2 linked regions of the Parashewanella spongiae genome follow. The protein of the gene in region 2 interacts with the protein of the main gene of each other region in a pairwise test. Links are inferred from orthologs where the notes say so. Each region holds a gene or a part of one and is shown on either strand. Other genes may lie near its edges.

Region 1 (15,136 bases), 170 kb from region 2 along the record:
CGGGCTGCACGGTAACAATTGATCAATTTGGAAATATTTTCGCTAAACGAAAGGGCAAAAATAAGGGCTTACCTTCGGTTGCCACAGGAAGTCATTTAGATACACAACCCACTGGTGGAAAGTTTGATGGTGTGTTTGGCGTATTGTCTGGTCTAGAGGTGTTGAGAACCCTGAATGAGCATAATATTGAAACTGATGCACCATTTGAATTCACCGTGTGGACAAATGAAGAAGGTTCAAGGTTTCAACCAGCTATGCAGGGATCTGGCGTATTTGTTGGGCGATTCGATCTTGAAACTGAGTGGAATAAAAAAGACATCAATGGCGTTTGCTTACGTGACGAACTTGAGAGAATAGGCTACTTGGGTTCAGAACCTATCGGGCAACGGAATATAGGCGCATTTTTTGAAGCGCATATTGAGCAGGGACCAATTTTAGAAAAACAAGAACAGCAAGTAGGGATTGTGCGCTTAGGCCAAGGAATACGTTGGTACGATGTTTATGCAACGGGTCAAGAATCACACTCAGGCACAACGCCAATGGGGTTCCGAAAAGATGCATTAGCCGCAAGCTGTGAAATTATCACTGAGATAGAAAAACTGGCGAACAACGTTGAACATGCGGTTGCAACAACAGGTTTTTTGCAAGTCAGTCCGAATTCAAGAAATACCATAGCAGGCTCTGTCAAGTTTAGTGTTGATCTTAGAAATCCATACCCCGATGTACTTGAGCGAATGCATGATGAATTTAATCAGCTTTGCAATGATGTGTCATTAAATCGAAAAGTCGATATTAAAGTTGATCACTTTTGGTACTTTGCTCCTGTCGAATTCAAAGCTTCACAAGACGTCAAGCAAGCCGCAGAAAAGTTAGGCTACACCCATATGGATATTGTTGCAGGAGCAGGCCATGACGCCTGTTATATGTCAGACATAGTGCCGTCAGGCATGGTGTTTACACCATGTGAAAATGGTATTAGCCACAATGAAATAGAAAACACCACTCTTGAGCAATGTGAAGCAGGTGCCAATGTATTACTGCACACGATGTTAGAGGCCAGCCAGCGACTTGCTAGGCAGGAGGTAGAGTAATGAGCTTATTAATTAAAAATGGCAACATCGTGACTCATGATCAAGCCTATCGAGCTGATATTCTTTGCGATAACGGTGTGATTACAACTATCGAAAACAGCATTCTAGAAACGTCAAGCATGGAAGTTATTGATGCCGAAGGTTTACTGGTCATGCCGGGAGGCATTGATCCTCATACCCACATGCAACTTCCCTTTATGGGAACCGTTGCCATTGACGATTTTGAATCTGGCACAAAAGCGGCTTTGGCTGGTGGCACTACGACCATTATCGACTTTGTCATACCAAACCCACAACAACGAATCTTGGATGCTTATCATCAATGGCGTGAATGGGCGGAAAAATCAGCATGTGATTATAGTTTTCATGTGGCAATAACATGGTGGGCTAACAGTGTTTACCAAGATATGAAAACACTTGTTGAACAATATGGCGTCAATAGCTTTAAACATTTCATGGCGTATAAAAATGCCATTATGGCGACAGATGAAATGATGATAGCCAGTTTTAATCGATGCTTAGAGTTAGGCGCAATACCAACGGTACATGCTGAAAATGGTGAGCTTGTATACCATTTGCAGCAATCATTATTGGAGAGAGGAATAACGGGCCCAGAAGCTCATCCATCATCTCGACCACCCATAGTTGAGTCAGAAGCCGCGAACCGTGCAATCACTATTGCCGCTGCAATTGGGAGCCCGATTTATATTGTGCATATATCTGCTAAACAAACTGTCGATGCGATTCAGTACGCTCAAAATAATGGCCATAGAGTGTATGGAGAATGCTTAGCGGTACATTTAACGATGGATGACAGTGTTTATCAAAATACCAATTGGGAATATGCCGCGGCTCATGTAATGAGCCCTCCTTTTCGTCCGAAAGTGCATCAACAGGCACTGTGGAATGGGTTAACATCAGGTACATTACATACTACAGCAACCGATCACTGTGCATTTTGTGACGAACAAAAAGCAATGGGAAAAGAAGATTTTACTAAGATCCCAAACGGAGTTTCCTCGGTAGAAGAAAGGTTAACCCTTTTATGGAACGAAGGTGTAAATAAGGGGCGAATTACCGCTAATGAGTTTGTGGCTTTAACATCCACCAATTCAGCAAAAATATTTAACATTTACCCTCAAAAAGGTGCGATTCAAATAGGATCAGATGCTGACTTTGTGCTGTGGGATCAAAATAGGAATAAAAAAATATCGTTAAAAACTCAAAAGTCGAAAGTCGATTTTAATATTTTCGAAGGGATGAAGGTCACAGGCATTCCTGTTTGTACCATTTTGGCTGGAAAAGTTGCATACCGTGACGGAGATGTAATTGCTCAGGCTGGTGATGGGCGTTATATCAACAGAGACACATTTGCGCCTTACTATTCGGCAACCAAATTGAAAAATCAAATCAATCAAGCAAAAGCAGTTGACAGAAAATGAGAGTGGACGCTTATTCGCCAGTAGATGGTTTGGCTAACAGAGTAATTTTCATCTTTTTGCTTGCCTCGATCATTGAAGAAGCTGATTCATTAGGAGACAAACTAGGGTCTGTTGAACTTTCAGGATTAAATTTTGTGCTATTTGAGCATTTATTTGTTCAAGGCGTGAGCAGTGATGCTTAGCCATCTAAGTGAGCTGGTCACAACACAGAACAGTGAATGCTCAAAAGCATCGAAAAAAGAGAGAGCGTAAATTGGTCGCTCTTTCTAAATAAAAGGTGCTGCGTTATCGTTTTCTTATTTGGAAACGAAGTAACGACAGTTTTGTATGTCGATAATAACCAAACCTCACAAACTCTGCCTTGCATAAAATAACCAATTTATCGCTGCAAAAACAATCACGAAAGATCAACAGACCCTAATACCATGTATGGACTCTCCCCATTTGCAAGGCATTAATTATTAAAAAAAAGGGTTCATTGCTGTCATATATTCGGCCTATTTATCAATAGATTAACCTTGTAGCCCTGATGGTTATCCGCCCCTATTACCTTATCAATTATCACGACCTATAACGGTCTTAGGTATTATCAGGTTTCAATAGAGCGGTGCTGAACCGTTTTTCACCAATTAATGTGTTGCAAATTCTGGAGCAACCCGTTGAACATTAACCTTATTTAGTAGCTTTGCTACTCATTCTCTTTCTTACTGTTAAGCTATTTTCAGCTTGTATTCTTCGTTGTGGTTAAGCATTGCCCAAGCCATACGAGCCATTTTGTCGGCTAAAGCAACAACGGCTTTGTTGAACGGCAATCCTTGCTTTAGTTCCTGACACCAGCGGCTCACTCGGTCGTTTTTCGTCTCTACCCGAGTGATGACAGAGCGAGCACCGTTAATCAATTGTTTTCTTAAATACGCATTGCCACGCTTACTTACCCCTTTTAAGTTCGGGTTGTCGTCCGTTGTGTACTGTTTAGGCACAATGCCAAGCCAAGCACTGAAATGTCGACCATTTTTGAACTGATTACCATCTCCCATTGAGGCATATAAAATGGTCGCAATAATTGGTCCAACTCCTGGCATGGTCATCAGTTGCTGACAAAGTGAATTTTGCTGATTCACTTGCTGTATTTTTACATCAATTTCATTGAGTTTCTTTTTGATATGCAACAATTCTTCTTGTAAGTCACTCAGGCAACCTCGTACGCCATCAGGCAATTCATTTTCGGCATCTTCAACCTAAACGTTCATGATAGGCATAGATGTCATATGCGTTTACTTTGACTACTATTTTTCTATCACCCTACACCATGAAAATTGTATTCGCTGAGATTTGAAGATTATTTCCAACCTAAGCTAAAGGCGAAGTGATTTTTAGCTTTTATGCTTTCACTAACAGGCTTGGGAATAGGTGTTAGCGGCTATTTTCACGGTAAATAAATCGGTTGGGAGCGTTCATATACGCAGAAAAAATTACTGATAGCAAGGCATGAAATGCAGCAAGTAGTGATTCTACTTGCAAAATTTATAACGCAGCTAGCGGTGGTTTTGGCAAGTATATGAATGTTCAGCACTCACCTGATGGGTGAATTAGGGTTGTTTAGTTTTGTATTTAACTTCAATAGATTAAATCTAAATTGTGCGTTCAACCGATTTATTTAGGTTCAAGGATGAAAGGTAACTCTGCTTTCAACTTAACGGCTCCTTTCGCTACAGTAATACCAAACTCAGCCAATAGACTACGAATTTGATTGCCTAGCGCTGTTTGCATTTTAGTCCGTTGCTCTCTTAGGGATGTCGCAGTTCAAATAATACCAATTTAAATTTCAACGCTTAATTTGTCATACCTGCGAACGCAGGTATCCAGCGACTTGTGCCCAAATTAACCAAAGACTCTGGACTCCTGCGTTCGCAGGAGTGACGATAAAATTGGTATACATTCTTCCGCCACGTCCCTTATTCGGTGCAGTACTTGTATTCCTTGCTGCTCAACCGTTTTAATCGGGACGAAACGCATAGAGTTTCGTTGAGATGCTTCCGCTATTGCCAAAGCATCGTTGTAATCGTTCTTGTTCCCCTTTCTAAAAGGCACTACGTACTGAGGTGCGATGGCTTTCACTTAATGACCCAGCTTGTTAAATTCTCTCGCCCAATGATAGGTACTGCCACAAGCTTCCATAACAATAATTGAAGGCTCAGTGTTCACTATAAACTTCAGCAACTCTTGAGGCTTACGCTTAACTCGTTTAATGACCTTTCCAGATGCGTTAATAAACACTAAATGAAAAATGTTCTTTGCAATATCAATTCCGATTGTTATTTTAGCCATGTGACTCTCCTCATTAAGTTTCGTTGCTTTTTCCTCCACATATCATGGCGCATTTTGACGCCGAGGGGGAGTGAGGAGAGTCCATACCATTAATTACAGTAATTAAATGCTCAACTCAGAGCTATGTATGTGCGCAAAGTGCAATCGAAATTGATGAAGACATAGTTATTACCGACATACAAAACTGTCGTTATTAAGTACCTGTCGATAAGTTCTTTGATAATTATTGTGTTCAGGTTTAGTGCTATACAAGACGCAATGTAGGGCGCATAGCCGTAGCTATGTAACCGAAGTTGCAACACCGTAGAGTGCTGAAGCTGGGCACTAGAAAATCTTAAGAAACTTATGGTCAGGTACTTACATTGCTACGTTGAGACAGTTTTGCGTAGTAATTTGGACACATACAAGTCTCGAAGGGCAAGGCTAAAGGATTCCATGACTACGTTACAAGTTTTTGAATTATCCCGACAAAAGCACGAAGTGCGTTGAACGCCAGCTTTGTATGGCGGCCGTAGGGTATATAGTACTTCAAACTTGCGCCTTGTACTGAAATCCTTTAGCTCTTGCTGAGTGGGAAGTTAATTACTGTAATTGGTATTATTAGATATTCAAGTCGCAAAAATAAAATCATGGAAAGATGAATAAAAAACGAAAGCGCACCTAAAAAGGTGCGCCGGTATGCCAACATAGGCATTGATATTAAGTATTAACAATACTTCATCTTCTCCTTTTGTTGTTCTTGTGTTGTATATTCCAAAACATATTAACTTAAAATATTAACTTACATTCATAGCTGCATAACTTCATACTAAAGGGGGAAGGCTGGCAAATATTTGTTTTGGTTATAACCAAATGATTGATAGAAGATCATCAATTATCTTTTTTAAAATGCTCAGCCTTTTTCACAACAGCGCTATAATGTAATAAGCTCCTTACTAGTAGTTAATTAAGCGGCGTACTCTTCATTGTGTTCATTATCTAAATCTGCGTCGTAAATAAATTCTTCATTTTGCTCTGGAGTAGTATAGCGTTGTGCAGTCGGTTTATCTTGAGTTCGATTTAACTGCTTTTCTAGTTTTTGACCCATTGCGGTAATAGCAGCGTATAAATTTTCATTTTTAGCGTGAGCAAACAACTTTCCATTAGGTATACCAACAGAAGTTTCAATTTTAAAGATTTGTTTTTCTTTTGTAATAATAATGTGCGGATTAATAAGGGGTACATCGTGCCTTGCTAATTTAGCGTATCTTGCCTCAACACGCTTTCTGATTGTTGGAGTGACTTCAAGATGTTTGCTCGTGATTTTTAACATATTTCGAACCTTTTCTTATTGTTTCCGTGTTTTCAGACTACCAACATGAAAAAATAAAAGTGTGATCTGCATCACACAATTGTGTTATCCATTCACGATTGTTTTATTTTTCATCGACCAGATCAAAAGTATGTGATAAAAGCCAACTCCCTCTTGTCATGGCTTAAAAACTCCTTCATATTTGATGGGATTTGCAAGTTAATCAGCGGCTAATCATTCAGAAAATGTGGCGAAAATGTTCATCACCATGACACTTTAAAAGAGTGTCTCAAGTCTCTAAAAATTATTAGAAAAGAATATTAATCTTGAGTATTTAACTATGAGCGCCCTATTTTCCATGGTTTTTTTGATAATACCAATTACAGTAATTAAATGCTCAACTCAGAGCTATGTATGCGCACAAAGTGCAAACGAAATTGGTGAAAACATAGTTATCTACGTTGAGATAATTTTGTGAAGTATTCTTTATAACCCACATTCCGCACCTTTTAAATCAAATAAAAACATTAAAATTTCAACAGGTTAATAACCAACTTCAAATATTAATAACTTACGATTTATTAAAATTCCTATTTATTTTCAAATAGTTGAAATTTGTATTTTATATAGAATGAAGTTCCACTTGTTTTATCCATTTAAATTTAATTATTTTTCAATCGAATACAGGTGCGATAAACCAAAGTGTGCGCATACAAGCTCCCGAAGGGCAAGGCTAAAGGTTTCCATTACTGCGTTGCACGTTCTTGAATTATCCCGATAGTACTTCGAACATGCGCTTTGTACTGAAAACCTTTATCTCTTGCTGAGTGAGAGATTAATTACTGTAATTAATGGTATAAGGTTAAGTCAGTCAGAATTTAGGAAGTTAAGCGCAGGACGTTTATGAATGTAAAAGCTAAAAACATTAAAGTGTGGGATATTCCTACACGACTATTTCATTGGTCACTGATTTTGTTAATGGTAGGGCTCTGGTGGACCGCATCAGAAGGAGAGATGGAATGGCACCAGATACTTGCATACACTCTGCTCATTATTTTAAGTTTTAGGTGGGTATGGGGGGGCATAGGAAGCGAAAGCTCAAGGTTTAAGGGGTTTATTCACTCTCCTGCTAAAACTATAACCTATCTAAAGTCACTAGGTACTCAAAAGTCGATTGAAAGTTCACTTGGGCACAATCCAGCGGGTGGTTACATGGTTATGGCTTTGTTGGTATTAATTTCGCTTCAACTTGTTACAGGCTTATTTTCTACAGATGACATTTACACTGAGGGACCATTATATCCGTTCGTGAGTGACGGTATTAGCGACTCGCTAACATGGATTCATCTAAACTTATTTTATGGAATTTTAGGGCTGGTAGCGGTTCATGTTTTAGCTGTGCTTATTCATGTTTGTAAAGGAGATGCAATTATTTCTGCACTGATCCATGGGCATAAATCGATCCCTGTGAATTCAAATGTTGAGTTGAGTTTCGCCTCAAATAAATTAGCCATCTTACTTATTTTGTTATTAGCAGGAGTGATAGGTCATTTTTTGATTTGGCCAATTTTGAGCGGACTGTAGATCACTAATCAACCTGAGCTTTGAATCAGCAAAGTTCAGGTCAAATTTGATAGGTTAATTACGTTGATAAATTGTTATTAATTTCTTTGCTTGTAACTTTTGTGACAACTTTTACAATTCTTACCCGTAGCACCAAAGGCTTTTTTAATGGCTTTTATATCATCTAATTGAGAAACTTTTGCAAGCTGATTAGCGCTTATTTGAAGCGCTTTCATTTTGTCATCAAAATCGCTTTTGTTTTTCCAGATTTTTGCTAGTACGTCTGTTTCACCTTTATCAGAACCTTCAATAAATCCTTCGTGGGGTAACTGAGCAAGTGCGGCAACGTTGTTGGCTCTTTGTGCAAATATTACTTTATCCATTGGCTTTTTGCCTTTCAGCATTGCAGCCATCTCACCAAAATTATGAGCCATGAGTCCAAAGGCCGCTTTCCGATACTGGATTGCATCTTCTACACCATCAAAGCTATGTGAGAGAGCGGGAGTGGTGATAGCGGTGCTCAGCAGAGCTGACATAATAAACTTTTTAAACATAACTTGTGGCTTCTATTTCAAAAAATATTGAAGAATTGTACCTGAAACTACTCGTTAATGAAGAGGGGAACTTGAAATAAAATGTTAAATTTTTAAAGGGTATTAGGGGCTGCTTATCTTTCAGGATTAAATTTTGTGCTATTTGAGCGTTTATCTATTCAAGGCGTAAGCAGTGAAGCTTAGTTATCTAAGTAAAAACGGGTTACAACACAGAACAGTGAACGCTCAAAAGCATCTAAGACAGCGTAAATTGGTCATTTCTACTGCGTTATCGCTTGCTTATTTGGAATACCAAACCGCACAAGCTCTGTCTTGTATAAAACGACCAATTTATCGCTGAAAAAATAATCACGAAAGATCAACAGCCCCTATGGTCTGTTGATCTTTCAGAATTAAATTTTGTGCTATTTGAGCATTTATCTGTTCAAGGCGTGAGCAGTGATGCTTAGCCATCTAAGGGAACTAGCGATTTAGAAAGTACCAATCAATATTTTAAATTTTTTTTTCATACCAGCAAAGGCTGGTATCCAGTGACTTTTATAGAAAAGCTTAAACCTAAACGTTCATGATAGGCATGGATGTCATATGCGTTTACTTTGACTACTATTTTTTCTATCACCCTACACAATGAAAATTGTATTCGCTGAGATTTGAAGATTATTTCCAACCTAAAGCTAAAGGCGAAGTGATTTTTAGCTTTTATGCTTTCACTAACAGGCTTGGGAGTAGGTGTTAGCGGCTATTTTCACGGTAAAACATCAGTTGAACGCTGAGTATACGAGTAACTGTTTGAGCAATACGATGATTTTATTATTATGTTTTTCATCCAATGAGTGAAATGCTCTACGCTCACAAGCTTGCTAAAATGACTGCTATCTGCGTTGTAACTTTTGCAAGTAGAATAACTACTTGCTGCAAGCTACGCCTTACTATCAGTCATTTCTTCTACGCTTGATAATGCAGTCAACTGATGTTTCTAGGGAGCGCCACGAAGCGCTTTATTCTGTTGCGGGATTTGTCTCAACGTATACGCAGCCAAGCGATTACATGGCCATAAACCAGAGACAGCAACGTTATTATTTACTCATGTTACGCACTAACAGCTTTTAGAGTTTGAAGTTCTGTAAAGGCTGTTTTTAATGCTTTTATATACAGTTTCGCCCTCAGTTGAAATTTATTCATTTTCAGTTTTAAAGCTAAGGTTTCAAGCCTAAATGCACTATAAATTGATAAAAATTGATGATTACTTTGTGTTTTAACTGTATGTGCTGGAGAACGGGTAATTGCCGCATTTGACTTCAGGTTTTTATGGAAGAGTTCAACGTTCCATCGTTTTTGATAGACCGCTTGGATGAACTCATCATCACAACTTAAATCACTGCATAACAAGTAAAGCTCGCCTGTACTTCCATCTTTGTTTTTAAAGACTTTCTTGGATAACTGTAACTCAAAATCTACCCCAGATATCCAAACTTTGACAGACTGCCCTTCTTGAAACTCAAGTGTATCAACCCGTTGTGATTTCTTATGCTTCTTATCATCTTCACTCAAAGAAACAAGACGATTAGATTTGCACGCCATGATAAAATCCTTGTGGCCAGTCATCAACTTTTTTCCCTGTGATATTCTGATACGATGAAGTTCCTTTATGTTTCCCCCAGCGTCTTGAGCGAAGGTTGTACCAAGCTTTAAATAACTCGAGGAAACCTTGATTGACTCCTTTACGGACATAAAGGTAAGACCGTAGAGTGGCATTAAACCCTTCAATGGCACTTGATGCTCTGTGGCGAGTTTGATGCAACGCTTCCACTTGCAGCATAAGTTCGCTGGCACTCTTGCCTAAACGGAGTCGCAACCACTGATAACTGCCAACTAATTCTTTCTGATACCGCGCTATTTTCCAAGGTTTAGCTTTTCGTAATTGGCGCTTTCGTTCAGAGAAGCGACAAGCCACTTCAACGCATTCTTGAGGATAAAGTTCGCCAAGTTTCAGTAACTTTTCGTGAAGTGCTTGAGTTGCTAATGTCAGTCCTTTCAAACGATTTTTTATGTATCTAGCAGCGGTGATGCCATCTTTATGCTCAGTATTTTTTAAGCCATCAACAGCCTTCGTTAGCAAGGCTTCAGCCTGTTTTTTCGTCATGAGGCTACCCGTTTTCATGGAAATACTGGTCAAAGCTTGGTGGAGATGATTTCTGCTTTTCGTTCCACTTTCATATTGCTCAATCGCTTGCTCACATTTCGCTTGCACGCCTAATAAATCAACCATTGCCTGCTGCTTTTTCTCTGTATCGAATACATCTTTACGCAATCTTTTTTCCAAACTAGCCTCTTTATCAATGTAGTAGTACGCCCGACGTTCAACCTTTCTCAGCGCCTTACCTACGATATACAACGCATGGAAAGCATCATCACGTTGCTCTGCATGTTCAAAGCTCATGCTAACGCCTTTCGCTATTCCTTTTGCTCCATCTTTAACGACGTGCTGAGGTGATAATCCTTGTGATTTAGCTTCACCTAAAACTCGTGCCCAAGTTTCACCGTCACGCTTTTGTTCGTGAGAGAGTGAAAATAAATAACCACTTTCGAGATCTATCCCAGCAAGTACGGGGTCACCTTGGCTGAACATCTCATCGATGGCCACACTCTTTATGGCTGATAGCGACACTTTTTCGTTAAATAACTCAGCCTGCTCTTGAGCTTCAACGATAACGCCTTGAATGTAACCGTAACTGACTTTACAGCCTGGATAAATGAGTGGGATTTGTTCTTCAATTGCTCGAATAGAGTTAGGTGCTGTGATTGATAAAGCCACAATAGAACGGCGAAGATGTGGTACGTCAACATTTACAGATGTAATGACATCAGATTCGTCGTTGGTAGTAACAAGGCACTTTAGTGCCGATTGAGCCGCATATTTAGCGGAGTAAACGGCTTTACGAGAAACATTAAATTCATCAGAAAGAGAAGAAACTGCACCATGCACTTGGCAAGCGATAGTTTTTAAGAGAAGATCGAATTTGTCTGAGGAGTTAAGCGGTGTTCGGTCGAGTATCGGCATTTTATTTTGAGAATAGTTTTAGTCGGCTTATTATCTCAATAAATAACGTTTTTCTCCTCAGATTTTCTCATTTATTTGTTACCCGTATCTGATGGGTTCCCCAATTTTCATATAAGTGCCATTGTTCATCCCACGTATTGGCAAGAATAACTATTTTGTCGAAGTGCTGTTCACTCTTAGTGGCTATCGACGAAATAGAAGCATTCTTATCTTGCTGCATGTTGGTTAAGTCAGCTTGTCCGAGCCAAGTAAAAAAAGTATTCACAATTTACGCTTATTATTTATTTGTAAATAATATTACCTTACCTAATATTTTTAACATATAAAAAAGGTGAGCTAAATTGCTCACCTTTATCATTTTTACGACTGAAGCAGAAGTTTCCAACTTTAATTGCAGTTTCTAACTACATTTGTTCGGTTTCCAACTTCAATTGTATTGATCAAACACAAATGTGGTTATTCGTAATCTTCCATCGGCACACATGCGCAGAATAAGTTTCTGTCACCAAAAACGTCATCAATGCGGTTAACTGTTGGCCAAAATTTATTTGCTTTAGTTACGGCTGTCGGGAAAACGGCGAGTTCACGTGAATATGGGCGAGAATCAAATTCTGGATCCATAATGTCAGCTAAAGTATGCGGAGCGTTATGAAGCGGGTTGTTATCGGCTGGCCATAAACCTGCTTCTACTTTTCTTACTTCTTCACGAATAGCAATCATTGCTTCGATGAAACGATCCAGCTCGACTTTTGACTCTGACTCAGTAGGCTCAATCATCAGCGTTCCAGCAACAGGGAAGCTCATGGTTGGTGCGTGGAATCCGTAGTCGTTTAAACGTTTAGCGATATCCATTTCGGTGACACCAGACGTTTCTTTAAGCGGACGTAGATCCAGAATACATTCATGGGCTACTCGATTATTACGACCACTAAATAATAATGGGTAATGCTCTGAAAGCTTTTTGGTTACATAATTCGCATTAAGCATCGCCATTTGCGTTGACTGTTTAAGCCCTTTACTACCCAAAAGGCGAATGTACATGTATGAAATTGGCAATATGCCAGCGCTACCATAAGGTGCCGCCGATACAGCGCCATTATTGTCACTTTCAAGTCCTGGTTTGATGATAGTATGTCCTGCAACAAACGGAGCTAAATGAGCTTTAATACCGATAGGTCCCATACCTGGGCCTCCGCCACCATGAGGAATCGCGAAGGTTTTGTGCAGATTCAAATGCGAAACATCAGCCCCAATGAAACCAGGAGAAGTAATACCAACCTGTGCATTCATATTCGCGCCATCAAGATAAACTTGGCCGCCATACTGGTGGATGATTTCACAAATCTCTTGGACTGTTTCCTCGTATACACCATGAGTAGATGGGTAAGTGATCATGATGCAAGAAAGGTGTTCAGCCACTTCTTGCGCTTTAGTACGTAGGTCGTCGAGGTCGATGTTACCTTGTGCATCACAAGCCGTTACGACAACTTTCATTCCTGCAAGTTGTGCTGAAGCTGGGTTAGTGCCGTGGGCTGATTGTGGGATCAAACACACATTACGATGCCCATCACCACGTGAAGCATGATACTTCTGAATTGCTAACAAACCCGCATATTCACCTTGAGCGCCTGAGTTAGGTTGCATACAAATTGCATCGTAACCTGTAATGTCAACTAACCAATCAGACAATTCGTTGATAAGCTGAGTGTAACCTTCGGCTTGTTCAAGTGGGCAGAACGGGTGCATGTTGGCAAACTCTGGCCAGCTGATCGGTAACATTTCGGCAACCGCATTTAGCTTCATGGTGCATGAGCCCAAAGAAATCATCGAATGGTTCAATGCAAGATCTTTGTTTTCAAGGCGTTTGATATAACGCATCATTTCAGTTTCGCTTTGGTAGCGGTTAAATGTAGGGTGCGTCAAAATGGCATTTTGACGTTGCAAGCTGGCAGGAATGGATGATTCCGTTGCTGCGAGAACTTGCTCATCAATTATAGTGACATCTAAGCCATGATCTTCGCCCAATATCACATCAAACAACTGTGCAATATCTTCACGTGTTGTTGTTTCATCTAGGCTAACACCAAAACGTAGGTCACTATCAATACGTAAATTAAGTTTAGCCGCTGCAGCACGTGTTTTAATGGCAACTAGGTTTGTGCTTTCAAACGTCAATGTGTCAAACCAAGCGCTGTTAACTGGATTTAAACCTTTCGATGCTAAGCCTAACGCTAAGATATCAGTGAAACGGTTAATGCGATTTGCAATGGTTTTTAGACCTTGTGGGCCATGGAATACAGCATAAAAAGATGCCATATTTGCCAGTAATACTTGAGCCGTACAAATATTAGAATTGGCTTTTTCACGGCGGATATGTTGCTCACGAGTTTGCATTGCCATGCGTAGGGCGCGGTTGCCGCGAGTATCCTGTGATACACCAATAATGCGGCCAGGCATTGAACGCTTATGTGTGTCTTTGGTTACAAAAAAGCTCGCATGAGGACCACCGTATCCCATAGGTACACCAAAACGTTGCGCGTTACCAAAAACAACATCAGCGCCCATTTCACCAGGAGATTTAAGCAGTACCAAGGACATGATGTCAGCAGCAACTGAAATTACCGCTTTTTTAGCTTTTAGCTCTGTAAATAGTTCGGTGTAATCGTGAATTTGGCCTTCGCGGTTGGTGTACTGGAACAGCGCACCAAAAAGCTCGTAGTTGACGGCTTCGTGTGCTGGACCGACTACAACATCAAACCCAAAACATTCAGCACGTGTTTTTATTACGTCTAATGTTTGAGGGAATAAGTCATTAGCAACAAAAAATATGTTGGCTTTTTTAGCTTTGGATACCCGTTTAGCCAGTGCCATTGCTTCAGCGGCAGCAGTTGCTTCATCAAGTAAGGATGCTGATGCTAAGTCAAGTCCCGTAAGATCCATCGACATTTGCTGGAAATTGATAATTGCTTCCAGACGGCCTTGGGCAATTTCAGGTTGATATGGTGTATAAGCAGTATACCAACCAGGATTTTCTAACACGTTACGCAGTACGACATTAGGCACTAGAGTAGGGTAGTAACCCATACCGATATAACTTTTAAATACTTGGTTTTTGTTGGCAACATTACGAATGTAATCAAGGCCTTCAGATTCATTGTTTGGGCGCCCAACGGTTAACTCGCGATCTAGACGAATTGACTCAGGAACAATTTGTCCGATTAAATCATCGATAGATTCAGCGCCAACAACATTAAGCATGGCTTGTTGTTGAACTTCGTCGGGCCCAATATGACGAGTGAGAAATAATTCGTGTTGCTCAAGCTGGGTAAGGGTTTGTTTGGTCATGATTAACTCAGAATAATTTTGGACTAAATACAAACAAAGCCCCAATGTAGGGGCTTTGTTTCAACAGACGAGTTACGCTTCGTCGATGATGGCTTGATAGCCTTCAGCATCTAATAAGTTGTCTAGTTCAGACTCATCAGAAGGCATAATACGGAATAACCAGCCTTCAGCAAATGCAGCGTTGTTTACATTTTCTGGTGAGTCTTCTAATTCTTCGTTAATAGCGACAACATCGCCAGAAAGAGGAGAATAAATGTCTGAAGCCGCCTTAACTGACTCAGCTACAGCACAATCTTCGCCTGCAGATAAGGTGTCACCAACATCAGGCAATTCAACAAATACCATATCGCCCAGCAATTCTTGAGCGTGGTCACTGATACCAACAGTGTAGCTACCATCGCTTTCTTTACGAACCCACTCGTGAGAAGTGGCATATTTTAGTTCAGTAGGTAGATTGCTCA
Region 2 (15,273 bases):
CTAACGCAACAACAAAAGATCCAAGACTCCAAAAAAAATCCATCATTAGCAGTAACTTATTCCTTAACGATATTTATTTAACGCTTCTGTTGCTCGAGCGCGGGCTTCTGCGTCTAATGCAACAATATCTTCAATACTATCAAGTTTCGACTTAACCACGGCTGACACGCAATTCTGGTTAATATTGGCTATATCAGTAAATTTTATCTGTTTCGACAAAAATGCGGCTACTGCAATTTCATTCGCAGCATTTAACACAGTTGTAGCTTCTTGTCCTTGATGGCAAGCTGCAATCGCCAGTGCTAAATTCGGGAAACGATTAACATCTGGTTTACAGAAGCTTAATTCTCCGACTTCGAAAAAGTCTAAAGGTTCCACACCAGACGCAATTCGTTGCGGATAGGACAAACAATGAGCAATCGGGGTGCGCATATCAGGATTTCCCATCTGAGCAAGAACTGAACCATCTCGATATTGCACCATAGAGTGAATGACACTTTGAGGATGAATAACAACTTTTAGCTGCTCGGGTCGAGTATTAAACAACCAACGAGCTTCGATGTACTCTAAGCCTTTATTCATCATGGTTGCTGAATCAACCGAAATTTTCTGCCCCATAGACCAATTAGGGTGCTTACAAGCTTCTTCAGGAGTAACGCTCGATAATGAACTTAGATCTCGCGTCAAAAATGGGCCACCTGAACCCGTAAGAATAATATGAGATATACCTGAATCATCAAGATCACATGAACCTAATGCATTTTGAATTTTTTCAGGAAGACATTGAAATATTGCATTATGCTCGCTGTCAACAGGAAGTACTGTGGCACCAGATTGCTTTGCTGCTTCTATAAACAGCTGCCCTGACATCACAAGTGATTCTTTATTGGCTAACAGTACTCGCTTACCCGCTTTTACTGCTGAAAATGTGGGGATAAGTCCCGCTGCACCAACAATCGCGGCCATCACAGTGTCTACACTATCATCTGCAACTAACTGACACAGCACATCTGTCCCTGTTGTCACCTGAATATCAAGCTCTATTGGTAATCGTGTTTGAAGCAATTGAGCCGCGTTTTCATCCACCATGTGTGCAATGCGTGGTTTATGTATACGACACAATTCCAGCATTTTATCTACATTGGTATTAGCAACTAGAATGCTTGCGTAATAAAGTTCAGGATTACGGCTAATAACATCAAGTGTATTTACCCCGATTGAACCCGTTGCACCTAAAATGGCGACATTTTGCATATCATTACATCCAAAAGGCGAGATAAATCATGGTAAATACCGGAAATGCCGCCGTTAAACTGTCAATACGATCAAGTACGCCACCGTGACCCGGTAAAATGTTACCTGAATCTTTGATCTTAGCGACTCGTTTAAACATGCTTTCCGTCAGATCTCCTAACGCTGAAACTAATGCAACAAAAACTGTAACAGCAATAATCAATACTAATTCTTGTTCTGGCGAAATCGCCATCACTAGGGCAACAATAAACATGCTTGTAAACAACCCACCGACTAATCCTTCAACCGTTTTAGCTGGGCTAACATTGGGTATTAACTTAGTTTTACCGAATGATTTACCAACAAAATATGCGCCGCTGTCTGCGGCCCAAACCACCAACATTACGAGAAGAACAAGAAACGGCCCCATATAGGGTGCATTCATTGTGCCCAAAGCTTTAAGCGCGAGCAAAGAAGCAAAACAAGGTAATAAAGTTAAATGGCCGTAAACGGTTTTTAAAACGGCATTATTGACTATAGGTTTACTTTTTGGAAACGCTACGACCATCAGAAAGGCAGTTAACCACCAACAACAGCCGACTACAATAATCAACCAATATAAGGGATGCAATTGGCTGCTGTACCAAATTCCATCAGCAGGCACTATGATATTCAAGGTCACTAATACAAAAGTAAAACTAATGCTGAAGCAATATTGGGTAGTTTTACAATCAAGAGCAACAATTCGTCCCCACTCGCTGGCAGCAATGGCAAAAATAGCGACAAGCACCCAAGAAAAAATGCTCGCTGGCAAAAGGAATATGCCAGCTATAACTAATGGGATTAAGCAAAGTGCTGTTATTATACGTTGTTTAAGCAAAAAAAAGTCCTCAAAAAATCACGATTAATCATTCAAATCATCTATCTGTTTACCAGTGAGTCCGAAGCGCCTTTGTCGATTAGCAAAATTAGCGATTGCCTCGTGAAAAACTTGCTCATCAAAGTCAGGCCATAAAGTATCAATAAAGGTTAATTCCGCATACGCCGCCTGCCATAAAATAAAATTACTAATACGATAGTCACCACCAGTTCGTATCATAAGATCGACTTCTGGTTGATCTGACATATTTAAATGAGAACGAATATGATCTTCAGTCAGTTCCTCTGAGGTTAATTCACCGTTACTAACTTTCTGACTCAATACTTGAGTCGCCTGTAATATATCCCAACGACCACCATAATTTGCAGCGATATTGAGCACTAACCCAGTGTTATTAGCCGTTTTCTCTTCTGCTTTAATTATTTGTTTTTGTAATCGAGAAGAAAAACGAGTTTTATCGCCAATTATATTGAGTTGAACACCATTTTTATGAAGTAGCTTTATTTCACGTTGCAGAACTGTGAAAAAAAGTTCCATCAATAAACTCACTTCTTTATCAGGCCGCCCCCAGTTTTCGCTAGAGAATGCAAAAAGCGTCAACGACTTTACACCTAGCTCTCTGGCTGTGCTCACGGCTTTACGTACAGCAGAAACGCCAGCTTTGTGGCCCATAACACGTGGTTGACCTTTCGACTCAGCCCAACGTCCATTGCCATCCATGATAATGGCAACATGTTGCGGAATCGATTGCTTCAACAAGGAAGAAGCTTGCTGAGGTAATGTGACCGTCTGTTCTTCATCATGCTTCAAAGCTGACTCAGACCCTAATTCCTTTGTAGACGACATCAAATACAACCCTTAAAAATAAACAAACGCCGTGTAGTATACCCCTACACGGCGTCTAATCTCTAGCTTTACGATGAGTTGATTAGACCTCCATCAATTCCGCTTCTTTTATAGCCAATACGGCATCAACTTGCTTGATAAAAGAGTCTGTGATTTTTTGAATATCGTCTTCACCGCGACGTGCATCATCTTCAGAACAAGCTTTATCTTTTTCTAGAGTTTTAAATTCAGAATTGGCATCACGTCGTACGTTACGAACAGCAATACGACTGTTTTCAGCTTCTGCACGAACCACTTTAACTAAGTCACGACGACGCTCTTCAGTCAAAGCGGGAAGAGGAATGCGAATTGTCGCTCCTGCTGACATAGGATTTAAACCTAGATCAGAAGACATAATTGCCTTTTCTACCGCCTGAGTCATGCTACGATCAAATAATGTCACAGCTAGAGTACGAGAGTCTTCTACTGTTACGTTACCGACTTGAGTCAATGGCGTCATTGTGCCGTAGTATGATACTTGAATCGTATTTAATAAGCTTGGGTGTGCTCGTCCAGTTCGGACTTTAGCCATTTGAGCTTTTGCGGCTTCAATACATTTAGCCATACGCTCTTCAGCATTACTTTTAATTTCTTCAATCACTGTAAATGTCCTTTCAGGTCATCAAATAAATCTAATAAAAACTTTATTTTATAAGTGTGCCTTCAGCTTCACCCATAATAACACGTCGTAGAGCACCTGGTTTATTCATATTAAATACTTGAATGGATAAACCATGATCTCTTGCCAAAGTGAAGGCAGCAAGATCCATCACTTTAAGTTCTTTATCAAGTACTTCGGTGTGGGTCAGCTCATCAAATTTTACTGCATCAGGGTCTTTCATTGGATCTGCTGAATACACACCATCTACTTTAGTGCCTTTTAACACTACTTCCGCTTCAATTTCAATACCACGTAGGCACGCTGCAGAGTCGGTTGTAAAGAATGGGTTACCAGTGCCCGCTGAAAAAATAACGACTCGGCCTGATTTAAGCAAACTAATTGCCTCTGCCCAGTTGTAGTCATCACAAACGCCCTTAAGAGGAATCGCTGACATAACACGAGCATTAACATAGGCTCGGTGAAGCGCATCTCTCATTGCTAAGCCATTCATGACGGTAGCCAGCATTCCCATATGATCGCCTACTACGCGATTCATGCCTGCTTCTGCGAGCCCTTCACCACGAAATAAATTACCGCCACCTATCACAACACCAACTTGAAGACCTAGTTCTACCAGCTCTTTAATCTCTTGAGCCATACGATCAAGAACTTTTGGATCAATTCCAAAGCCTTCATCTCCCATTAGGGCTTCACCACTGAGTTTCAATAAAATACGTCGAAATGCGGGTTTTGGGTTGGTGCTCATAATTATTATCCTGTTGTGTCTACCTTAAGATTTGACAGCTTAGTAAGCATATCAAATGTTAAACCAGAAATATCATATTTTGCGATGACGAATATAACAAGACCGCAGCAAATGCCACGGCCTTATAAGTTCATTTAATGAACTAAATTAAGCGTTTTTAGACGCTTCGATTTGTGCAGCTACTTCAGCAGCAAAATCTTCTTCTTTTTTCTCGATCCCTTCACCTACTTCTAGACGAATGAATGAAGAAACAGTAGCGCCTTTCTCTTTCAAGAAATCGCCAACTGATTTTTTAGGTTCCATGATGAACATTTGACCAGTAAGAGAAATCTCACCAGTAAATTTCTTCATACGACCAATAACCATCTTCTCAGCGATTTCTGCTGGCTTCCCTTCATTCATCGCGATCTCTACTTGAACAGCTTTTTCTTTCTCAACAAGTTCAGCAGGAACGTCTGAAGGGTTTACGAATTCAGGCTTAGAAGCAGCAACGTGCATTGCTAGGTGCTTCAACGTCTCTTCGTCAGCATCACCAGCAACAACAACACCGATACGTGCACCGTGGCTATATGTCGAAAGGTTAGCACCTTCAATATATTCAACACGGCGGATATTCATGTTTTCACCGATTTTAGCAACCAATGCAACACGTGTGTCTTCAAATTTTGCTTTAAGAGCTGCGATATCTAAACGCTCAGCAACAGCTGCATCAACAACTTCATTTGCAAAACCTAAGAAGTTACCATCTTTCGCTACGAAATCTGTTTGGCAGTTTACTTCAACAAGTGCAGCAAAACCTTCACCTTTTTTGATGATGATAGTACCGTCAGCTGCAATGTTTCCTGCTTTTTTAGCAGCTTTAGCAGCACCACTTTTACGCATGTTTTCGATCGCAAGCTCGATGTCACCTTTGGTTTCTGTAAGTGCTTTCTTACAATCCATCATGCCTGCGCCAGTACGATCGCGCAATTCTTTAACTTGGGCAGCAGTAATTGCCATTGTTAAATCCTCTTTAGAAAATTCGACTAATAAAAAATAGGAGCCCTTAGGCTCCTGAAACCAATTAATTAAATTGGTTCTTTAAGGAAGATGAATTTCATCTCACCTTATTAAACAGTTTCTACGAAACCGTCTTGCTCAGCTTGAACCGCTAAATCTTGACCACGTCCAGATTTTGCAGCTTCAGAAACAGCTGAAGTATAAAGACGGATTGAACGCATCGCATCATCGTTACCTGGAACAATGTAGCTAACGCCATCTGGGTTTGAGTTAGTATCAACAATAGCAACAACTGGAATACCTAGGTTGTTCGCTTCTTTAATTGCGATATGCTCATGATCAGCACCAATAACGAATAATACGTCAGGTAGGCCGCCCATGTTTTTAATACCACCAAGAGATTTCTCAAGCTTGTCTAGCTCGCGAGTACGCATTAGCGCTTCTTTCTTAGTTAACTTGTCGAAAGTACCATCAACAGCTTGAGTTTCTAGCTCTTTCAATCGCTTGATTGATTGACGAACAGTTTTCCAGTTAGTCAACATGCCACCTAACCAACGGTGATCGACATAGAATTGATCACAAGCGATTGCAGATTCTTTAATTGCTTCACTTGCTGCGCGCTTAGTACCAACAAAAAGGACTTTACCTTTTTTAGCAGCAATGTTGCTGATGAATGCTAGAGCTTCATTAAACATTGGCACAGTGTGCTCAAGGTTAATGATGTGTACACCATTGCGTGGACCAAAGATGAACGGCTTCATTTTTGGATTCCAGTAACGAGTTTGGTGACCGAAGTGAACACCAGCTTGCAGCATATCGCGCATTGAAACTTGTTTCATTTGTAATACCTTAATAAGTAAAGAGGGGTTATTCCTCCACGTATCCCGCTTAATCGACCAAAATGATTAATTTCAGCACCCCGATAAACGTGACGATACGTGTGTGATTTCGTATTTAAATTAAATGCCATGTATAATGGCGGTCATATTCTACCTTGACTGATAAAATTAGTCTAAGCATCCTTTAGGATTACCGATTAAATTTTTCAGAAAATAAGGTTAAACACAACGGCGCGCTTTATACCATAAAAACGGCAATTGATGCAATAATAAACTGGTATTAGGGTTATTTCGCCATCACTACAAGATTTGAGAGAGATTGCATGAGTATTGTGATTAAAACCGCAGAACAAATTGAAAAAATGCGCGCGGCCGGTAAGTTAGCGGCCGAAGTATTGGAAATGATTGCACCTAGCGTAAAAGCTGGTGTAACTACGAATGAACTTAACGATATTTGTGCAAAATTTACTGATGAACACAATGCCATTTCAGCCCCTCTTAATTATCACGGTTTTCCGAAGTCCATTTGTACTTCTGTCAATCATGTTATTTGCCACGGTATTCCTAATGACACGCCTTTAAAAGACGGTGATATCGTCAATTTAGATATTACTGTCATCTTAGATGGCTACCATGGTGATACATCCAAGATGTTCCTCATTGGTGATGTAACCCCAAAAAACAAACGCTTATGCCGTATTGCCCAAGAAAGTTTATACCTTGCAATTCGAAAAGTGCGCCCAGGTATGCGATTAGGCGAAATCGGTACCACGATTGAAAAATTCATTAAAGCCAGTAAGACGGGGTTAGAGAAGTATTCTATCGTTCAAGATTACTGTGGGCACGGTATCGGCGAAGGATTTCATGAATCACCACAAGTCGTTCATTACAAAAATAATGATAAAACAGTATTACGCCCCGGAATGTGTTTTACAATTGAGCCCATGATCAACGCTGGACGTCACACATCCGTGCTTGATGCCGAAGATAAATGGACAGTCCGCACATCAGACGGAAAAAATTCAGCACAATGGGAGCACACCCTTTTAGTAACAGAAAAAGGCGTTGAAGTGCTCACTTTACGTGCTGAAGAAGACTTGCCGCGCGTTATTAATCATAAATAATTTAACAATAAAGCTAGGGACGAAATGAATAACACTGCACAGGAAGTCAAAGCAGCTCTCATTACACAAAATGAACACCTTTTAGATAGGTTTAAACGAAAGCATAATATCGTAGAACTTGTTCAATGCCGTTGTGATGCTGTTGACTCTTTGTTGCAGAATGCTTGGCAACAGTGCGGTATAGTTGATCATTCCATAGCACTGATTGCTGTTGGCGGTTATGGACGTGGCGCACTTCACCCTCATTCTGATGTCGATTTACTCTTTTTATTTGATGGTGAACTATCAAAAACTCTGCAAATTTTATTAGAGACATTTATTGCTTATCTATGGGATGTTGGTCTAGAGATTGGGCATAGTGTTCGCACTCTTGAGCAAAGCATTCAACTCGGAAAAGATGACCTCACCATTGCTACCGCGCTGCTTGAAGCAAGATTAATAGCAGGAGACACAAAACTATTTATTCAACTTCAGCAACAAGTTTGCTCACCTAAGTTTTGGCCTGCTCAAGAATTTTATACAGCTAAGCGACAAGAACAAGATGAACGGCACGAAAAATCCAGTGCATTTAATCTTGAGCCCAACTTAAAGAGCTGCCCCGGCGGGCTTCGAGATATTCAGACTATTACTTGGGTATCCATGCGCCACTTTAATGTTACTCACCTTGAAGATTTGGTCGAACATGGCTTTCTTGAAAAAATTGAGCTGGCTGAGCTCATTCAGTGTCGTAATTTTTTGTGGGATCTAAGATTTGCCCTTCACATCATCGCTGGGCGAGATGAAAACCGTCTACTGTTTGATTTTCAACGTGATGTTGCTGATCTTATGGGTTTTGAGGATGCCACTCAGCTTGCTGTTGAACAAATGATGAAACGCTATTACCAGACAATACGTCGAGTAATGGAGCTTAATCAAATGCTACTGCAACTCTTTTTTAGAGCAACATTAAAGCAAAGTAAAACCTTAGAAGTCCGCCCGATCAATAAACGTTATCAACGTCGGGGAAACTTTATTGAAGCCTTACCCGGTGTCGACTTCAGCCAGCCAGAGCAACTGCTCGAATTATTTGCCATCACATTAAAATATCCAAGTATTACGGGGATTTTTGCACCAACATTACGCACACTTCGAAGAGCAAGACGCTTATTGACACAGCCTTTAATGCTAGAGCCTGCTTGTCGTAAAATATTCATGGAAATATTACGCCACCCTAAAGGCATATCAGCGCTATCACTCATGCATAAACACAATATCATGAGCAGCTATTTACCAGAGTGGCGTAAAATTGAAGGACAAATGCAATTTGATTTGTTTCATGCATATACTGTTGATGAGCACACTCACCGATTATTAAAAAATCTTGACCGTTTTTTCCAGCCGGAATTTAAAGACGAATTCCCTTTAGCATCAATAGTGGCTAATCAACTCCCTAAACGCGGATTATTAGTTTTAGCGGCTATTTTTCATGATATAGGTAAAGGTCGAGGCGGAGACCATAGTATTCTTGGTTCAAGAGATGCTGAGGAATTCTGTAAACTTCATGAATTGAACGATCATGATGGTCGTATTGTTTGCTGGTTAGTGGAACAACATTTATTGATGTCAACCGTTGCTCAGCGTAGAGACATTTCAGATCCGGATGTTATCGTAGATTTCGCTGACAAGGTCCGAGACAATGATCATCTCAACTACTTATATTGTCTCACTGTGGCCGATATCAGGGCGACTAACGAAAACATTTGGAATAGCTGGAAAGATTCACTCTTAAAAGATCTGTACTTTTCAACTCAACGTGTATTGACTCGTGGTAAAGAAAAGCCCATAGACATGCGAGCCAGAGTCAGAGAACACCAAGCCAAAGCGAAAAGTGAGCTTATAAAACGTGGCGTAACTGAAGTTGAAATTGAAAAATTATGGCAAACCTTTAATGCGGACTACTTTTTACGTCACAATCCCAATCAAGTTGTTTGGCATACAAGCGCCATTTTAAAACATGGTTCAAATGAGCCTTTAGTTCAAATATCTAAGCACATGAGTCGTGGTGGCACCGAAGTTTTTGTTTATTGTGAAAACCGCCCAAAGTTATTTGCTACAGTAATGGCGATATTAGACAACAAGAATATCAGCATTAATGATGCTAATATCATGACCTCAAAAATTGAATACGTATTGGATACTTTTATTATTCTTGAAAGAACAGGTAAGACGGTTTCAAGCAGTTCCCGTATCCAATCATTACAGCGCACACTCTCAAAAGCATTAAAGACTAATACGACAAATTTACCGAAATTTAAGAAAATTTCTCGTAAAATGAAAAGCTTTACAGTGAAAACAAAAGTGACATTTTTACCCAGCACCCGTAATGGAACAACGATGATGGAACTCATCACCTTAGATAGGCCGGGATTATTGGCTAAAGTTGCTGATATTTTTTATCAATGCGATGTCACTATTGTCGGTGCAAAAATTTCCACTATTGGGGAACGTGCCGAAGACTTTTTCAGGCTAAAAAACAATGCTGGCCAGCCTCTTAGTTCATCTCAAAAGGAAGAATTAAAACAAGCGTTGATAAAAACATTAACTCATTTAAAACATTAATCTAAATTTTACTGGGAGTAATCCAATGCAAGCGTTACGTCAACGTATTGAAGCTGCTTTTGAGGAGCGTAACCAAATCACACCAACTTCGGTGAGTTCGGAACTGAAACAAGACATCAATACCGCCATTAATTTACTCGACTCAGGCGAAGCTAGAGTAGCAGAAAAAATAGATGGTCAATGGCAGATTAATCAGTGGCTTAAAAAAGCTGTACTACTTTCTTTTCGAATTTTTGACAATCAAGTTATTGATGGCAGCGAAACCAAATATTTCGATAAAGTCCCATTAAAATTTGCAAATTACGATGAAGCACAATTTAAAAAAGAAGCGGTTCGAGTTGTTCCACCAGCTACCGTTCGTCAAGGCTCATTTATCGGTAAAAATACTGTATTAATGCCATCTTACGTCAACCTAGGTGCGTATGTAGATGAAGGCACTATGGTTGATACTTGGGCAACCGTTGGTTCATGTGCCCAAATTGGTAAAAATGTGCATTTATCTGGCGGTGTAGGCATCGGCGGTGTGTTAGAACCATTACAAGCTGGCCCAACCATTATTGAAGACAACTGCTTTATTGGCGCCCGTTCTGAAATCGTTGAAGGTGTCGTTGTCGAAGAAGGCAGTGTTATTTCGATGGGCGTTTATATTGGTCAAAGTACACGAATTTTTGATAGAGAAACGGGCGAAATTCATTACGGTCGAGTACCTGCTGGATCGGTTGTTGTTTCAGGCACGCTACCTTCGAAATGCGGGACTTATAACTTATACGCGGCGATCATTGTAAAAAAAGTGGATGCTAAAACTCGTAGTAAAGTAGGTGTGAACGAACTATTGAGAATTGTTGATTAAAACTCAATGTGTACATAAAAATAACCCTTTAAAATTGAACACCAGCCCCTCTTAGGCTGGTGTTTTTTACACCTTATCAAATGATCTACATCACAAAATAGTTAATACGTCATAACTCTGGTAATATTTTTCAAAAATAAAATTACCACAGGGAAAATACATGAGTATCGACACCCCTCTTTTAATTACATTTTCAGGCTATCTAATCTTGATGTTACTGATAGGCTTCTGGGCCTATAAAGCAACAAACAGCGTAGATGACTATATCTTAGGTGGCCGAAAAATGGGGCCTGGAGTGACTGCTCTTAGCGTTGGCGCTTCTGATATGTCAGGGTGGTTGTTACTTGGTTTACCCGGTGCCGTTTATGTCGGTGGACTCAGCGAAGTGTGGATTGGTATAGGCCTACTCATCGGTGCTTGGCTCAATTGGATTTTTGTGGCTAAGCGACTTCGTATCTACACACAGTTCACTGATAATGCCTTAACATTGCCAGATTTTTTCGAAAAACGATTTAATGATCATAAAGGCATTTTAAAGATTATCTCTGCGGTGACTATTTTAATATTTTTCACCTTTTATACATCTTCTGGCATGGTTGGCGGCGCAATTTTATTCGAAAAAGTATTCGGTCTTGATTATGCCTACGCGTTATTGGTAGGCAGTATCATTATTGTTTCTTACACTTTCATTGGCGGTTACTTTGCAGTAAGTTGGACGGACTTTTTTCAAGGTTGCTTAATGTTAGCCGCCCTACTTATTGTTCCTGTGGCGATTTTTTCATCTCCAGAAAACCTACAAAACTTGTCACAACTTGATCCAAGTATGTTGTCGATAATCAACGATGAAACCACGTTGATTGGCTTATTCTCTCTCCTCGCATGGGGACTTGGCTACTTTGGACAGCCACATATCCTTGCCCGCTTTATGGCTATTGGTGATCCTAATGATTTAAAGGTATCTCGTCGTATCGGCATGAGCTGGATGCTCGTTTCGGTATTTGGTGCTTTAGCTGTTGGTCTAGCAGGCGCCGTACATTTTTCGGCTACGCCTTTAGACAATGCAGAAACCGTTTTCATCCACTTGACTCAGGCAGCCTTCAGCCCTTGGATTGGCGGTTTATTGATTGCGGCAATTTTATCGGCAATCATGAGTACCATTGATTCTCAACTTTTGGTCTGCTCAAGCGTGATAACGGAAGACTTCTATCGACGTTGGATAAGACCAAAAGCGTCAACTCAAGAGTTATTACTGATTGGACGTGCAAGTGTTATTACTATTGCAATCATTGCAGGGGTGATCGCTTTGGATCCCAAAAGTGATGTATTAACATTAGTCAGCTACGCTTGGGCTGGTTTTGGAGCGGCATTTGGCCCAGTAGTATTGCTTGCATTATTTTGGAGAAACTACAGTCGAAATGGCGCTGTTGCAACAATACTCGTTGGGGCAATAACCGTTATTGTTTGGAAAGAGCTTTCAAGTGGTATTTTTGATTTATATGAGTTATTACCTGCATTTATGTTTGCAACCATTGCCGGAATTATTGTGAGTGTGATATCACCTGCTTCAAATGCTGAATCCTCAAGCTTTGAAATGTTTAAATCTAAATTATAAAAGATAAAAAATCAGCATAAGTTCATTTACTTATGCTGATTAACTTTTATTAATTAAAAACACAACTAAATATCTAACAAATTCTTTACATAAATTATATTTAGCTAACTCTATAAATATTAAACAATAATATTAATTATTAAAGTCGTTAATTCTATAACCAAATAATAAACGCTAATAAATTCAACAATAAATCAACAAATTACACACTGGTCAGACTTGCAGCACCCTCTTCAGCTCCCTAGTATGTGCAAGATCATAACAAACAGTACAATAACGATTACAGCCCACTTTTATTAAGTGGTTTGGCTGAGATTATTATATGTACAAATAGATAAGTAGAAATAATACTAATTACAGTAATTAATCTCTCACTCAGCAAGAGCTAAAGGGTTTCAGTGCAAGGCACAAGCTCGAAGTACTATATTCCCTACGGCCGCCATACAAAACTGGCGTTCAACGCACTTCGTGCTTTTGTCGGGATAATTCAAGTGCTTGTAACGCAGTAATGGACCCCTTTAGCCTTGCCCTTCGGGAGCTTGTATGTGCTCACTTTGGTTTATAAAGAATACTTCTCAAAATTGTCTTGACGTAGCAATGTAATAACGACAGCTGTGTATGTCGGTAACAACTATGTCTTCATCAATTTCGATTGCACTTTGAGCACATACATAGCTCTGAGTTGAGCATTTAATTACTGTAATTGGTATATATAGTCTTTACTTATGTTGTCTATTTAATATAAATAATTGGATGATGAATACAATGCACCTACTCAATAAGACTAGCTTAGCAGTTGCCCTAGCTCTAGCAAGTACCCAAACACTGGCGGCAGGATTTCAACTTAACTCTCAATCAGCTACAGGCATTGGTCGAGCTTTCTCTGGTGAAGCCGCTATTGGTGACAATGCTTCTGTACTATCTCGTAATCCAGCCGCTATGGCACTATTTGACGAAAAAGCGTTGTCAATAGGCTTAACTTACGCACAAACCGATGTTGAAGTGAAAGATTTAGCCTACCAACAGGCACCTACAACAGGATTTGGCAGCATAGACGATGCGGCTGACAACAAATTGATCCCTAACCTGTATTACATTCAACCTTATAACAACAATTTTTCTTTTGGCTTTGCAGCCTTCAGTAATTTCGGTACTGGGACTGATACCAGTTCGTTCTTAACTGATAATCCAGGTGCGACACTCCCTGTTGATTTATTGGGTAACACTGAAGTCACCACAATTAATTTTAACGGCAGCTTATCTTGGAGAGTCAACAAGCATTTCAGTGTTGGCGCTGGCATTGACGCCGTTTATGGTGAAGGCTTATTAACTCGCCAAGGAAAAACAGCTTTTAGCGATAGTTCAACATTAGTCGATGTTGATGCTGATGGTTGGGGGTTCGGTGGTATTGTTGGTGCTTTAATCGAATTTAATAAAGATAACCGTATTGGTATCAGTTATCGAGAAAGTCCTGATATTAAAGTCAAAGGGGTCTTAAATACTTTAACACCAAATCAAGAAAAAACAGCACTTCTTCCCGTAGTAAGTGATGAGTTAGAAGTACCTTTACCTGATATCTGGCAAATTGGCGGATTCCATCAATTAACCGACCAGTTTGCTATCCATTATACCGCTCAGTATACAAGCTGGGGTGATTTTGAAAAAATTACTCTTCAAGGCAACAAGATAGGCACAACACAAGTTCCAGATTCAGCACTGAAAGTCTATAAATGGGAAGATTCATGGTTATATTCTATTGGTGGTACATACAGTGTTAACCAAGATTGGACCTTAAGAGCAGGCTATTTATTTGATGATGGTGTAGTTGGTGAGCTTAGCTCTATTTCAATCCCTGATTCAGATCGTGATTGGTATACTGCAGGTATCGGATTTAATTTAGACAAAAACAGCACAATAGACTTTGGCTTGGCTTATGTGAAAGGTGAAAATACAGAGGTAATTGAAAATAGTGCAATTTTAGGTGGTGTCAATATCATTGCTCACACCAACGCAAGTGCAACTTATTACTCCGTTCAATATAGCTATAACTTTTAATTATTAGGTTAATTACCCACTTTTTTTTAGATTTAAATGCCGTATCCTTTACGGCATTTTTATTTAAAAAATGCATCCTTACCCCAAGTTTCAAATTTAAAAATCGATTCTCGATTTTTAAATTAAACATGAAATAAAATTTAGAACCATTTACAACACTCAATTGACGCTATAGGTTTAAATTCGGCCACCTGTACAATTTTTTAAAAAGCATGGCATATCAGCTCAAGAGATGTAGTGGGGTTATTTTATGGTTAGTAAATTTAAAAAAAACGCAATACAGTTAGCAGTCGCTGTTTTGTTCGCTTTATTCGGAACAAACAATGCTGTTGCGAATAATCGTTTACAAAATACAAATATTAATCCGCCGACAAATAATTCTGCTCATCCCGTAAAAAGATATATAGTCCAATTTAAGGATCAGACATATTCTCCTGCACATTTTGGTACTCAGCCAAGCATGAGTCATTCAGCGCAGAATACTCAGGTACAACTTCAGCGCTCAGCATTTCGCGAAGCAAAAGTTGCTACTGCAACACGAATTGGACACAGTAACTCATATTCTGCTTCACTGTCTGAAAACGAAGTACGGAATTTACAGGCAAATAAAAACATTGAATTTATTGAAGAAGATGTCCTTCGTTATGCATTGAACAACACATTAAGTACTCAACATACTTCAAAACAATCGATAAATCGGAATATGAAATCCTCACTGCTTAGCGATATCAGCTGGGGAAACGAAGCCGTTGATGCACTAAGTTTAACTGATGCATCCGCATCCAATAGAACGGTTTGTATCATTGACACAGGATACGATGTCAATCACCC

Evidence for each region.
Region 1: the proteins of frr (region 2) and hpf interact in binary tests that used the Escherichia coli proteins (3 or more experiments, as listed by UniProt). The link is inferred for Parashewanella spongiae from one-to-one orthologs.

Annotation. Positions count from the first base shown.
Region 1 is NZ_CP037952.1:3,863,700-3,878,835, reverse strand. What follows is about bases 4,491-7,331. They hold hpf (ribosome hibernation-promoting factor, HPF/YfiA family), read right to left. Parts: upstream 6,174-7,331; coding sequence 5,808-6,173; downstream 4,491-5,807. Other genes in these bases: E2I05_RS15440 (cytochrome b/b6 domain-containing protein), read left to right, coding at 7,056-7,331. Also shown: E2I05_RS15470 (Zn-dependent hydrolase), read left to right, coding at 1-1,091; hydA (dihydropyrimidinase), read left to right, coding at 1,091-2,533; E2I05_RS15460 (hypothetical protein), read left to right, coding at 2,530-2,715; E2I05_RS15455 (IS110 family RNA-guided transposase), read right to left, coding at 3,244-3,750; more of E2I05_RS15440, read left to right, coding at 7,332-7,736; E2I05_RS15435 (c-type cytochrome), read right to left, coding at 7,814-8,269; E2I05_RS15425 (transposase), read right to left, coding at 9,834-10,898; E2I05_RS15420 (hypothetical protein), read right to left, coding at 11,398-11,595; gcvP (aminomethyl-transferring glycine dehydrogenase), read right to left, coding at 11,787-14,675; glycine cleavage system protein GcvH, read right to left, coding at 14,748-15,136.
Region 2 is NZ_CP037952.1:4,042,336-4,057,608, forward strand. The notes cover bases 1,821-4,798. They hold frr (ribosome recycling factor), read right to left. Parts: upstream 3,600-4,798; coding sequence 3,042-3,599; downstream 1,821-3,041. Other genes in these bases: E2I05_RS16090 (phosphatidate cytidylyltransferase), read right to left, coding at 1,821-2,113; E2I05_RS16095 (undecaprenyl pyrophosphate synthase), read right to left, coding at 2,138-2,959; pyrH (UMP kinase), read right to left, coding at 3,643-4,365; tsf (translation elongation factor Ts), read right to left, coding at 4,513-4,798. In the rest of the region: sigma E protease regulator RseP, read right to left, coding at 1-46; ispC (1-deoxy-D-xylulose-5-phosphate reductoisomerase), read right to left, coding at 64-1,254; more of E2I05_RS16090, read right to left, coding at 1,259-1,820; more of tsf, read right to left, coding at 4,799-5,364; rpsB (30S ribosomal protein S2), read right to left, coding at 5,475-6,203; map (type I methionyl aminopeptidase), read left to right, coding at 6,527-7,327; bifunctional uridylyltransferase/uridylyl-removing protein GlnD, read left to right, coding at 7,352-9,925; dapD (2,3,4,5-tetrahydropyridine-2,6-dicarboxylate N-succinyltransferase), read left to right, coding at 9,951-10,775; sodium/proline symporter PutP, read left to right, coding at 10,936-12,387; E2I05_RS16140 (OmpP1/FadL family transporter), read left to right, coding at 13,153-14,442; E2I05_RS16145 (S8 family serine peptidase), read left to right, coding at 14,693-15,273. UniProt on the Escherichia coli protein: Responsible for the release of ribosomes from messenger RNA at the termination of protein biosynthesis. May increase the efficiency of translation by recycling ribosomes from one round of translation to another.